DNA from 3 places in the Luteibacter sp. 9135 genome. Region 1 is predicted to be linked to each of the others. Evidence: predicted binding sites of a transcription regulator. Region 1 holds the regulator's gene; each other region holds the start of a gene.
The links. The regulator FliA, encoded in region 1, starts transcription of late flagellar genes. The targets are predictions, from matches to a motif close to TAAAGTTTNNCNNNCNNNGGCCGATAA.
Positions count from the first base shown of each region.

Region 2: FA89_RS16350 (methyl-accepting chemotaxis protein) is a predicted target of FliA. The motif match lies at 1,994-2,020, and genes of this name have one in related genera.
Region 3: FA89_RS13335 (methyl-accepting chemotaxis protein) is a predicted target of FliA. The motif match lies at 2,044-2,070, and genes of this name have one in related genera.

Region 1 is NZ_JQNB01000001.1:51,157-54,906, forward strand. Features, by position in the region: gene FA89_RS00200 (chemotaxis protein CheA) at 1-601, opposite strand, end outside; gene FA89_RS00205 (protein phosphatase CheZ) at 609-1,250, opposite strand; gene cheY (chemotaxis response regulator CheY) at 1,261-1,662, opposite strand; gene FA89_RS00215 (RNA polymerase sigma factor FliA) at 1,719-2,450, opposite strand; gene FA89_RS00220 (P-loop NTPase) at 2,447-3,322, opposite strand; gene flhF (flagellar biosynthesis protein FlhF) at 3,392-3,750, opposite strand, start outside.
Region 2 is NZ_JQNB01000001.1:3,892,770-3,896,519, forward strand. Features, by position in the region: gene FA89_RS16345 (hypothetical protein) at 1-52, shown strand, start outside; gene FA89_RS16350 (methyl-accepting chemotaxis protein) at 174-1,874, opposite strand; gene FA89_RS16355 (MFS transporter) at 2,198-3,400, shown strand; partial or broken gene FA89_RS20710 (carboxylesterase/lipase family protein) at 3,403-3,750, opposite strand, start outside.
Region 3 is NZ_JQNB01000001.1:3,077,341-3,081,090, reverse strand. Features, by position in the region: gene FA89_RS13345 (TonB-dependent receptor) at 1-1,368, shown strand, start outside; gene FA89_RS13340 (DUF1203 domain-containing protein) at 1,365-1,847, opposite strand; gene FA89_RS13335 (methyl-accepting chemotaxis protein) at 2,101-3,618, shown strand; gene FA89_RS13330 (CheR family methyltransferase) at 3,625-3,750, shown strand, end outside.

The DNA.
Region 1 (3,750 bases):
CACCGGTGCCGTAGAGCGAGTCGAGCAGGGCTTCGAATTCGTCGTCGTTGATCGTGCCCGACGGTGCCGCCGGTGCGCGATCGGTACGGGCGGCATCGAGCATTGCCTCGAATTCGTCCTCGATCGGGTCGTAGGTCTTTTGTGCGGCGGGGGCCGTCGGCGTCGACGCGGCCGCCGAGATCGGCACGGCAAGCGCCACCGGCGGCGCGGACACGGCGCGACCGGGGATCAGCAGGCGATCGAGCAGCGAACGCGGCGCGGGCTCGATCGGCACGCCGCCGTCGGCGGCACGCATCATGTCGTTGAGCAGGTCGAGCGATTCGAGCAGCGCGTCCATATAGGCGGCGTGCAGCACGATCACCCCGTTGCGGGCCTCGTTGAGCAGATCCTCGCCGCGATGACACAGCTCGACCATCGCATTGAGGCCAAGGAAGCCCGCCCCGCCTTTCACCGTATGGAAGGCACGGAACACCGCGTTAAGCAGCTCCACGTCGTGCGGGGAGGCTTCGAGATCCACGAGCTGTTCGCCCAGGCTCTCGAGCAGTTCGCGCGCTTCGATCAGGAAGACATTGAGCAGCTCGTTGTCCAGCTCCACGCTCATAGGGTACTCAGAAACCGAATTCGCTGAGGAGCCGGTCCACTTCGTCCTGGCTGACCTTCTCGGCAGCCGGCGCATTGCCGCCCGCGAGCGAACCGGTGAGACGGACCAGCTCGACGAGCGAGGATTCGACCTTGGCCATGAAGGCCTCGACCTGGGCCACGCGCTGACCGGAAAGATCCTGCCATGACTGTGCCTCGACCATCTCGCCCAGCCCGATGTCGCAGCTTTGCGCGAAGTCGCCGACACGCACGGCCAGTGCCGTGGCGTTGGCACCGAACGCCGGATCGGCGTGATCCAGCACCAGGATCTCATCGGCCTGCTTGGCCAGGGCCTGCGCCTGGGGACGCAGCTTCTCGCTGAAGTCCAGCGTGCGATGGGCGGCCGTGGAACTCATTTCGAGAACGTCGCGCAGATGCTTGCGCGCGTCGCTCATGTTGCCCGGCACGCCATCGGTGGAGATGTCGGAAGCCAGGCGACGCGCGGATTCGTGCAGGTCGCGCGCCAGGTGGCCCAGCGCCAGGAACAGGTGCTGCTCGCGGCTGCGGATCAGGTCGTCCAGGGCTTTCTCGAACGCTGCCGAGTCATCGGCGCCGAGCAGTTCACGCAACTGGGGGGCCACGTCCTGGCCGGGGGAAAGCATCGTGTTCATCGTCATTCCCTCAGCCCGCTGCCGCGGCAAGTCGTTCGAATATCTTGTCGAGCTTTTCCTTCAGCGTCACCGCCGTGAAGGGCTTGACCACGTAACCGTTCACACCGCTCTGCGCGGCGGCGATGATCTGGTCGCGGTTGTTTTCCGCGGTGACCATCAGCACCGGCATGGACTTCAACGCTGCATCCGCGCGAATGGCGCGAAGCAGGTCGATGCCCGTCATGTTGGGCATGTTCCAGTCGGTGACGACCAGGTCGATGGGCTGCGCGCGCAGCAGCGCGAGCGCCGCGTTGCCGTCTTCAGCCTCCTGGATGAGCGTGTTGGTGAAACCCAACTCGACCAGGAGGTTCCTGACGATGCGCCGCATGGTGGAAAAGTCGTCCACCACGAGGATCTTCATGTTCTTGTCCAAAACTGCTCTCCGCCTCGTACGCTTTTTTCTTTACCGGCGACGGCAACGCGATGCCGTCACTGCTTGTCTTTCCAACCTGACATGCGTGCGCGGAGGCGAATCAGGGCCTGGCCATGGATCTGGCACACCCGCGACTCGCTCACACCCAGCACCGCACCGATTTCCTTCAGGTTGAGCTCTTCATCGTAGTACAGGGACATGACCAGCTTTTCGCGTTCCGGCAAGCCGTCGATCGAATGGGCCAGCGCATCGCGCAGTCCGTTCTTCTCGAAGTTGCCTTCCGGACCCGCGGCGTCCGGGTCCGCCACGTCGATCGCCGCGCCTTCGTCGCCTTCCGGCGCCGTGAGGCTGAGCAACCGCGCGCTCGCCGCGTCGGCCAGGATCTGGTTGTACTCCATGGCGTCGATGCCCAGCCGCTTCATCACTTCCGCGTCTTCGGCGTCGCCACCCGTCTCGTTCTCGATCTGCCTCGTCACCTCCGCCACCTCGCGCAGCTTCCGATGGACGGAGCGCGGGGTCCAGTCCGTCTTGCGCAGTTCGTCCAGCATGGCGCCACGAATGCGGATTCCCGCATAGGTCTCGAAGCTGGCCGCGCGAGTCGGCGAGTAATTCCTTGCGGCCTCCAGCAGTCCGATCATCCCGGCCTGCATCAGGTCGTTCGCATCCACGCTCGGCGGCAGGCGACCCATCAGGTGATAGGCGATCCGGCGCACCAGCGGTGCATGCGTCCTGACCAGCTGGTCGGCCGAAACCTTTGTTACTTCAAGGTATTCGCTTGCAACACTCACAGTGGCAGCCCTCCCCCCATGTGGTTCCGTTCGGCGAAAAAGCCGATGCGGCCCTGCACCCGGGGTTCGGGTTCACCCCATGTATCGACCGACCGGGCAAGATTCTTGAATCCCACGGCCGAACGGCTGCTCGGCCAAGCGTCGACCACGGCCGACTGGCGGCGGATGGCCTGTCGCAGGTACTCGTCGTGCGGCACCATGCCCATGAAATCCAGGGACACGTCCAGGAAACGATTGGTCACGCGGGCCAGCTTCTCGAACAGCTGGCGGCCTTCCTGGGCGTGGCGGACCATGTTGGCCACGATGCGGAAGCGGTTGACGTCGAATTCGCGGCTCATCACCTTGATCAGCGCGTAGGCGTCGGTCAGTGAGGCCGGCTCGTCGCAAACCACCACCACCACCTCATCCGACGCGGCGGCGAACATCGACACGCTGTCGGAGATGCCGGCCGCGGTGTCGACGATCAGGTATTCCGGGGCCACGGGGTATTCGTCGAATGCGCGGATCACCGCGGCGTGCTCGATGTTCGGCAGCTGCGCCATGCGGCGCGCGCCCGAGGTGGCGGGAATCACCTTCAACCCGTGGTTGGCATGGAGGATCAGGTCCTCGATGCGGCACTCGCCCTCGAGCATGTGGCCCAGATGGCGCGTGGGCTGCAGGCCGAGGAGCACGTCGATGTTGGCCATGGCCAGGTCCGCGTCCAGCAGGACCACGTCGCGCCCGCCCATGGACAGCGCCATGCCCAGGTTGACCGCCACCGTGGTCTTGCCCACGCCGCCCTTGCCGCCCGCGATCGCGATGCTGCGGGTGGGGCGACGGTCGGCAAGCCAGTTGAGTCCGGCGGCCTGGGTGGAATCGACGTGTGTGCTCATGAAGGAATTCACTGCCGTGAAAGGGTGTGCGGATGCGGATGCCGTAGTCACGTTACTTCAGTTCCGGGGTCAGGCGAGGGCGGGCGTGGCGGCGAAGCCGAAACGGTCGGCGAGAATCGCGTCGTCCGGTTCGTCGTTGCGCTGCCTGACCAGTTGGGCCGCGAGGCAGACGAGCTTGCGCGCGTCCGCCGAGGCGATGTCTTCCGGCACGCGCTGGCCGTCGGTGGTGTAGTCCAGCGGCATGCCGTGCCGGATGACGGCCGAGAGGGCGCCACCGATCAGCGGCGCCTCGTCGAGCTTGGTCAGGATCGCGGCCTGCGGGGACAGCGGCGCGTAGGCGCGCACGGCGTTGTCGATCGCCTGCGCCTGCGCGTTCGCCGCGAGCACCAGGCACACGCGCACCTCGGTCATCGCCCGCAGCGTTTCGA
Region 2 (3,750 bases), 3.8 Mb from region 1:
CGACAACAAGTACGCCAAGCACGACATCACCCGTTTCTCCTTCAAGAAATGAGCTTGCCGTGAAGTTCGCTACCCAGCCGTGTGGTTTTTTACACGGCGGGCATGACTGAGCCACAGGCACGTCTGAGCGACGCGCCTGTAGCTCCTTGAGGGAACGTAACCGGGCCGTTGCCTCAGAACTCGCGCCACTGCCCGGAAGCAAGCGCGGGCTGGGCGACCGCTACCAGCGCGGCTTCCCGGGCGGTGCTTGCCACGGGTGCCTTGACCGGCCGGGCCGTCGTCACCGCCGCGGGGGCGGTGCTCTGAACCGTAGCGGCATCCGCCAGCTTGAAGAAGGATACCTGGCGCGTCAATTCCTGCGCCAGTTCCAGCGCCTGCCGGCTGGCGGCACTGGCTTCCTCGACCAGGGCGGCATTCTGCTGGGTCACGTCGTCGAGGGACGCCACGGCGACATTGACCTGTTCCACGCCGGCCGACTGCTCCTGCGAGGCGGAGGATATCTCATTGATGATGTCGGCGACCTTGGTCGCGCTGCTGCCGATCTCCACCAGCGCCTTGCCGGTACGGTTCACCAGGTCGGAGCCCGTGCTCACACGCTCCACCGTGGTGCCGATCAAGGTCTTGATGTCCTTGGCGGCCGACGCGCTGCGCTGGGCAAGGTTGCGCACTTCCGCGGCCACGACCGCGAAGCCGCGCCCCTGTTCGCCGGCACGCGCCGCTTCCACGGCCGCGTTCAGCGCCAGGAGGTTGGTCTGGAAGGCGATTTCGTCGATCAGCACCGCGATCTCGCCGATGTTCCGGCTGGCCTCGGTGATCTGCTTCATCGCTTCCACGGCTTCCTCGGCCACCGCGCCGCCGCTCTTGGCTTCGCTGCGCAGGCCCTGGGAAATCTGCCGGGCGAGCGCGGCGCCCTCCGCGTTCTGCTTCACCGTGGAGGACATCTCCTCCATCGACGCGGCCGTTTCCTCGAGCGAGGACGCCTGCTCCTGGGTGCGGTTGGACAGGTCGTCGTTGCCGGCCGAGATGTCACGCGCCGCGTGTTCGACCTGCAGGGCATTCTCACGCACGGAACCCACGATGCGCGCCAGGTTCTCGTCCATGGTGTGCAAGGCGTTGAGCATGCGGCCCAGGTCGTCGCTGCGGGTGACTGCGAAGGACTCGCCCAGGTGGCCTTCCGCGATGCGCGTCGTGACCGAGGAAGCGCTTTCCAGCGGGGTAAGAATGCTACGCACCAGTACGGTGGCGACACCGATGATGGCCAGGATGGCGAGCAGGCCGCCGCCCAGCAGGATCACGTTGGTACGCGCACGCGTCGCCGTCGCTTCGGCCGAACGCTGTTCCAGGAGCGCCGTCTCGGCACCCACGAACTTGCCCAGCAAGTCGCGCATCTCGTCCATGTGCGCCTTGCCCTTGCCCTGACGCTCGAAGGCGAGCGCTTCCGGGCTGGACCCGCCCGACGCGGCCTGCTGCTTCTGCAGGGCGATCACCGGGTCGATGGCGCCCGAAATCCACGCGCGATAGCCCGTGTCCAGGTCGGTGAGACGGCGCTGCTGCTCCGCATTGTCGACGGTAAGGCTGCGAAGCTGGCCGAACGCGTCCGCGTAGGCCGCCTGGCCGTTTCGCAGCGGCTCCAGTGAAGCATCCTTGCCGGTGACGAGGAAACCCCGTTCGCCGGTCTCGATGTTGACCAGTGCGTTGAGCAGCGAGCCCTCGACACGCAGCACCTGGTTGGTGTGCAGGTCCATGCGTGTGCTCTGGGCCATGGCCTGGAGCGCGCCGTAGACGATACCGACAAGCACGATCACCACGAGGGCGATCGATGCAAAGCCGCCAAAGATCAGCTTGTTTCGTGATGCGAGTTTGATGAGTTGCATGGTGCCCCCCTGGGCAGACTGAGCGCGGGCCATGGAACTGGCCGAAATGCCGACAAGCGTGGACTTGCGTGAGCTGAATCGTGCCCGGCCTTTTCAGACGCCCACCGGCCGTATGAACCTTATCGGCAAAATTCACCGAACCTTGACGCTAAATACGCATAACCGGCAAAAAAGCCATTTGCGGTTGCCGAGTAAGTCGGCTCAGCCAAGCGCATTAAATTGCGCCTGCGACACTTGCCAAGGGTGGGTTGCGGTTGCCGCCCGGCCTGGCCGGGATCGCCCATCGCCTTGTCGACGATTTGGCGACCTGGGTACCATGCGGGATGCCTGCCTCCACCGACCTTGCCCCGACGACGCATGCATCGGGCACACCGGCCGACACACGCCCGCGCAGCCTCGTGGCGGCCTGTCTCGCGCACGCGCTGCACGACGGCTACACCGATGGCCTCTATGCGTTTCTCCCCGTCTGGCAGGCCCAGTTCGGACTGTCGTATGCCGCCCTGGCCCTCCTCCGTGCGCTTTACTACGCCACCATGGGTGGCCTGCAGATGCCGGCCGACCGCCTTCTGCGGACGGTTTCCCCACGGGCGGCGCTGGTGCTGGCCACGGTACTTGCCGCCATCGGGATGGCGGTGATGGCGTCGCCGACGGGCTTCGCCGGGCTTTGTCTCGGGCTGGTCATCGCCGGCATCGGCTCCAGCATCCAGCACCCACGGGCGTCCACGCTGATCACTGACGCCTATGGCGCGGGATCGCGCAGGCCGCTGGGGATCTACAACTTCTCCGGCGACCTGGGCAAGGCCATCCTGCCGGCCATCGTCGCGCTGCTGATTCCCCTGCTGGCGTGGCGCCCCGTGCTCGTCCTGATGGCGATCCTCGGCGCAGGCGTCTCGATGGCGTTGTTTGCGTTGGCCCCTTCCATGCGAGCGGGCGGGCACAGCACATCCGCCGCGCGGCACGGCGAACGTCGTAACGGCTTTGGCGTGCTGATAGCGATCGGCGTCCTGGATACCGCGACCCGCATGGGCTACCTGCTCTTCCTGCCGTTCCTCGTCCACGGGAAAGGCGGCGATTCCCCGATGGTCGGCCTGTGTCTCGCGCTGGTTTTCATCGGTGGTGCGCTCGGCAAGGCCACGTGCGGCTGGCTGGGCGACCGCGTGGGCGTGGTCGGCACGGTCATGCTGACGGAAGCGGCGACCGCCGGTTTCATCGTGGCGACGCTGGTCACGCCGCTGTGGGCCACCCTCGTGCTGCTGCCGTTGCTCGGCATCGTGCTGAACGGCACCTCTTCCGTACTCTACGGCACGGTGCCGGAGCTATCCGACGGCGATACCGGTCGGGCCTTCGCCCTCTTCTACACCGGCGTCATCGGCTCGGGCGGCATCGCGCCCATCCTCTACGGCCTCATCGCCGACCACAGCAGCCGCGTCGTCGGCATGATCGCCGCGGCAGGCACCGCCTTGGTCATCCTGCCGCTGGTACGGCGCTTGCGCCCCCACCTCGTGACGCCGATCGGCCGCGCCTGACGCTACAGGCCCATCGTGTCCCAGAACGCGCAACCCACCCGCGGCACGCCCTCGTCCACCGGGGTTCGCGACGGCCCGTAGAGCACGTTGGCCGGGGCGCCCTCCGGCGTGCCGGCCAGGCGGCCGGTGCGCGCGAAGGTGGCCCAGTCCCTCTGCATGCGGTCGGACAACGCCTGCTGCGCCGGGCTGAAGCGGGCGGGGTCCGCCAGCGCCCAGCGTGTCTGGAACAGGTACACGATCTCGGACGCATGGTACGCGCCCAGGTCGGCCTTGCGCGAGAGCGCGAACGGCGCCTGCGGGTCCGTGAACGCGTAACGCCAGGTCGGCGTGGCGCGGGCCAGCATGGTCGA
Region 3 (3,750 bases), 3.0 Mb from region 1:
GTCAACGTCGGCTTGAACTACTCCGACCGCACGAAGACCAAGCAGGCGGATGTCTATTTCGCCTGGCTCAACGGCAACGGCTCCACCGCGGCGGACTACCTGCCCGGATTTGCCGCGCCCATCGATCCCTCAGTGCTCAGCGGCATCACCGACCTCAGCTACGGCGGCTTCCCCGGCGTGGTCAACTACGACGTGGTGCGCGCACTCAACAGCCAGTTCTACAAAACCCAGCGCAACGGCCAGGGCGACTTCAGCCGCAACTACACGGTGGAAGAAAAGGTTCCCGTCGCCTACGTCAAGTTCAATATAGACACCAACGTGGGTGACGTGCCGTTGCGCGGCAACGTCGGCGTACAGGCGGTGAAGACCGACCAGTCGTCCGACGCCTTGCAGACCAACGGCAACACGCTGGTCGGTCGTATCTCCGACGGCACGAAGTACAGCAAGGTGCTGCCCAGCCTGAACCTGGCTGCCGAAGTGTCGGAAAAGCAGTTCCTGCGCTTCGGCCTGGCCAAGACCATGGCACGCGGACGCATCGACGACGAGAAGGTGGCGACCTCCGCAGGCGTCGCACAGGTGACCGAAGGCCCGGCCGCGGGCCAGGTGCTGTGGTCGGGCAGCGGCGGCAACACGAAGCTGAAACCGTACATCGCGGTGGGCGCCGATTTGTCATGGGAAAAATACTTCGGCACCGCCAGCTACGTGGCCGTCGCGGTATTCAACAAGAACCTGCTGAACTACATCTACAACCAGACCACCCTGGACTACGACTTCTCGGGCTACACGAACGACACCCCCACCCTGGTGCCGACCAGCACACGCGGCTCGTTCACCCGGCCCGAGAACGGCACCGGCGGCAAGATGCAGGGCCTGGAGTTGTCCGGCTCGCTTGAAGGCGGGCTGGTCTCGCGGGCCCTGGACGGTTTCGGCGTGCAGGCCAACTTCTCGCTGACCAACAGCAGCCTGCCCGTGAGCGCGGTGTCCAGCATTCCCGGCAGCCCCTCCACCCTGCCCGGCCTGTCGAGGAAGGTCGCCAACCTGGCGCTCTACTACGAAAAGTACGGCTGGTCGGTGCGTGTCGCCGAGCGTTACCGTTCGTCGTTCACCGGCGAGGCCGTGGCCCTGTTCGACCAGCTGGGCTACACCCAGGTACTGGCCGACAAGCAGACCGATCTCCAACTCGGTTACGCCTTCGACCACGGCACCTGGAACGGGCTGTCGATCCTGTTGCAGGTCAACAACCTGACCGACTCGCCGATGAAGACCCAGCAGATCCTGGGCCTGCCCAGCGGCGTGAAGGTGGCCCGGCCGCTGGAGTTCGACACGTACGGGCGCACGGTGATGTTCGGGATCAACTACAAGCTCTAGGCATCCGCGGCGTCGATGCGGTCGAGGCGTGCGGCGTAGCAACCGTACGCCGCGTAGTGCGCATGGATATAGCGAACGGCATCGTTGGCGAACAGCTGCCGCACCGCCTCCGTCACCTGCGTGCCGGCCACGAGCAGGGCCTGGGCGATGTGTCCGCGCGCATCGAAGCCGCGCAACGAAAGCTGCCGCACACGCATCACCTCCGGCACCACGTCCACGGCGTCATAAGCCTGCGTGGCGCCTTCGCGCACGAAGATCGCGTGGCTGGCGCGATACGGACCGGCGATCGGCTGGTGTTCGTAGTTGAGCAGCAGCAAGGTCTCACCACGGCGCGCCGCGCGCAGTTCGACACGCTCGGGGTAACCGGTGTCGTCGGCGGCGATGACGCGTAACGCGCCTCGCGCGGCCAGTGTGGAGGCGTCGAGGCCGTAGTAAGCGAGAAAGGGGGCGGGATCGAGACCGCGGATGCGAAAGGACATGGCTTCATTCCGGTGGGAGTGATGCGATCGTCTCCAACGGCGTGTTGCCGCGCTATCCGGATATTGCCGTGACGGATGGTTACTTGGGCGTGACGTCACCCCATGGCACCTGATAAAGCGACCCACGTCGTCGCCTGACTTTTTCCTAGGAAAACCTGATTTTTTAACGAAAATCGCGGAATTCGGCAAAGACCGCTCAAGTTTGCCGATTTTGGGGCGATAAAACGTCTACTCACATAGATCGAGAGACGTCATGGGCACGAACGCGAGCGAGACGCTGGAACTGAACGACCTGAAGGCGATGAACGACGCGCTACATCGTGTCCAGGCCATCATCGAGTTCGATCTGCACGGCACGGTCTTGACCGCCAACCAGAATTTCCTGGACGTGCTCGGTTACACCTCCGATGCCGTGGTCGGGAAACACCATCGTCTGTTCTGCGAGCCCGCCTTCGCCGCCAGCCACGATTACGCGACGTTCTGGCAGCGCCTTTCCGCCGGAAACCCCGAGGTGGGCGAGTTCAAGCGCATCGGCGCGGACGGCCGTGAGGTCTGGCTCAGTGCCTCGTACAATCCCGTATTCGATACCGAAGGCAAGCCGTACAAGGTCGTCAAGTTCGCCACGGAGATCACCACGCTGGTGGACAGGTCCGCGGAACTGGACGGCAAGATGAACGCGCTGGACAAGTCCCAGGCCGTGATCGAGTTCGATCTCGGCGGCCACGTACTCGCGGCCAACGCCAATTTTCTGGCTGTGGTCGGTTACACGGCGGACGAGCTCATCGGCCAGCACCATCGCAAGCTGTGTGACGACGCCTATACGTCGAGCCAGGAATACGCGGCGTTCTGGGAACGGCTACGCCGCGGCGAATTCGACTCCGGTCGTTACCGCCGGCTGGCCAAGGGCGGCCGCCGGGTCTGGTTGCAGGCCAGCTATAACCCCATCTACGACGGCAACGGCAAGCTGCAGAAGATCGTGAAGTTCGCCGCCGACGTCACGTTCCAGGGCGAGCTGGAAGAGCTGGTCAAGCGGCGTGCCGAGGACTTCTCGTCCGCCTCGACGCAGATCGCCCAGCAGTCTAACGACATGGCTGCCGGCGCCCAGCTTTTGGGCGCGACGGTGGAAGAAATGAACGCCACCATCGAAGAGCTGACGGCGTCCATCAGTTCCATTGCCAGCAACGCGCAAAGCGCTGACCGGCTGGCCAAGGACACGCAGCAGGAAGCCGAGCGTGGCGCCAAGGCGCTGGAAAAATCCATCGAGTCGATGGATCTTATCAACAAGTCGTCGGAAGACATCGGCGACATCAGCAAGGTGATCGGCGAAATCGCCAGCCAGACCAACCTGCTGGCCTTCAACGCAGCCATCGAAGCGGCACGTGCGGGTGAGCACGGCCTGGGCTTCTCCGTGGTCGCCGACGAAGTGCGCAAGCTGGCCGAGCGTTCCTCGCAGGCCGCCAAGGAAATCTCCAAGCTGATCGCCGAGTCCACCAAGCGGGTCTCGCAGGGCAGCCAGATATCGAAGGAAGCCTCGGCGGCCTTCGACAAGATCCTGTTCGGCGTGGTCAACACCACCCAGGCCATGTCGGAAATCTCCTGTGGCGCCGAGGAACAGGCCGTGGCGGCGCGGGAAGTCGCCACCGCCGTGCAACATATCGCCGAGGAAACCGAGAAGACGGCGGCCACATGCGACGACATTGCCCGGGCGTGCGGTGGACTGAAGGAAGGCGCCAGCGAACTGAGTGCCACCGTCAACAACTTCGCCACCTGACGCGCCATGTTCGATACCGAAGCCATCGTCGGTTCCGCCACCCGTGAGGCCCTGTTTGCCCAAGTACGGAGGCATACGGGCATCGTGATGGCCGAGCGCAAGTGGACGCTTCTGCATGGACGCCTTCGTCGG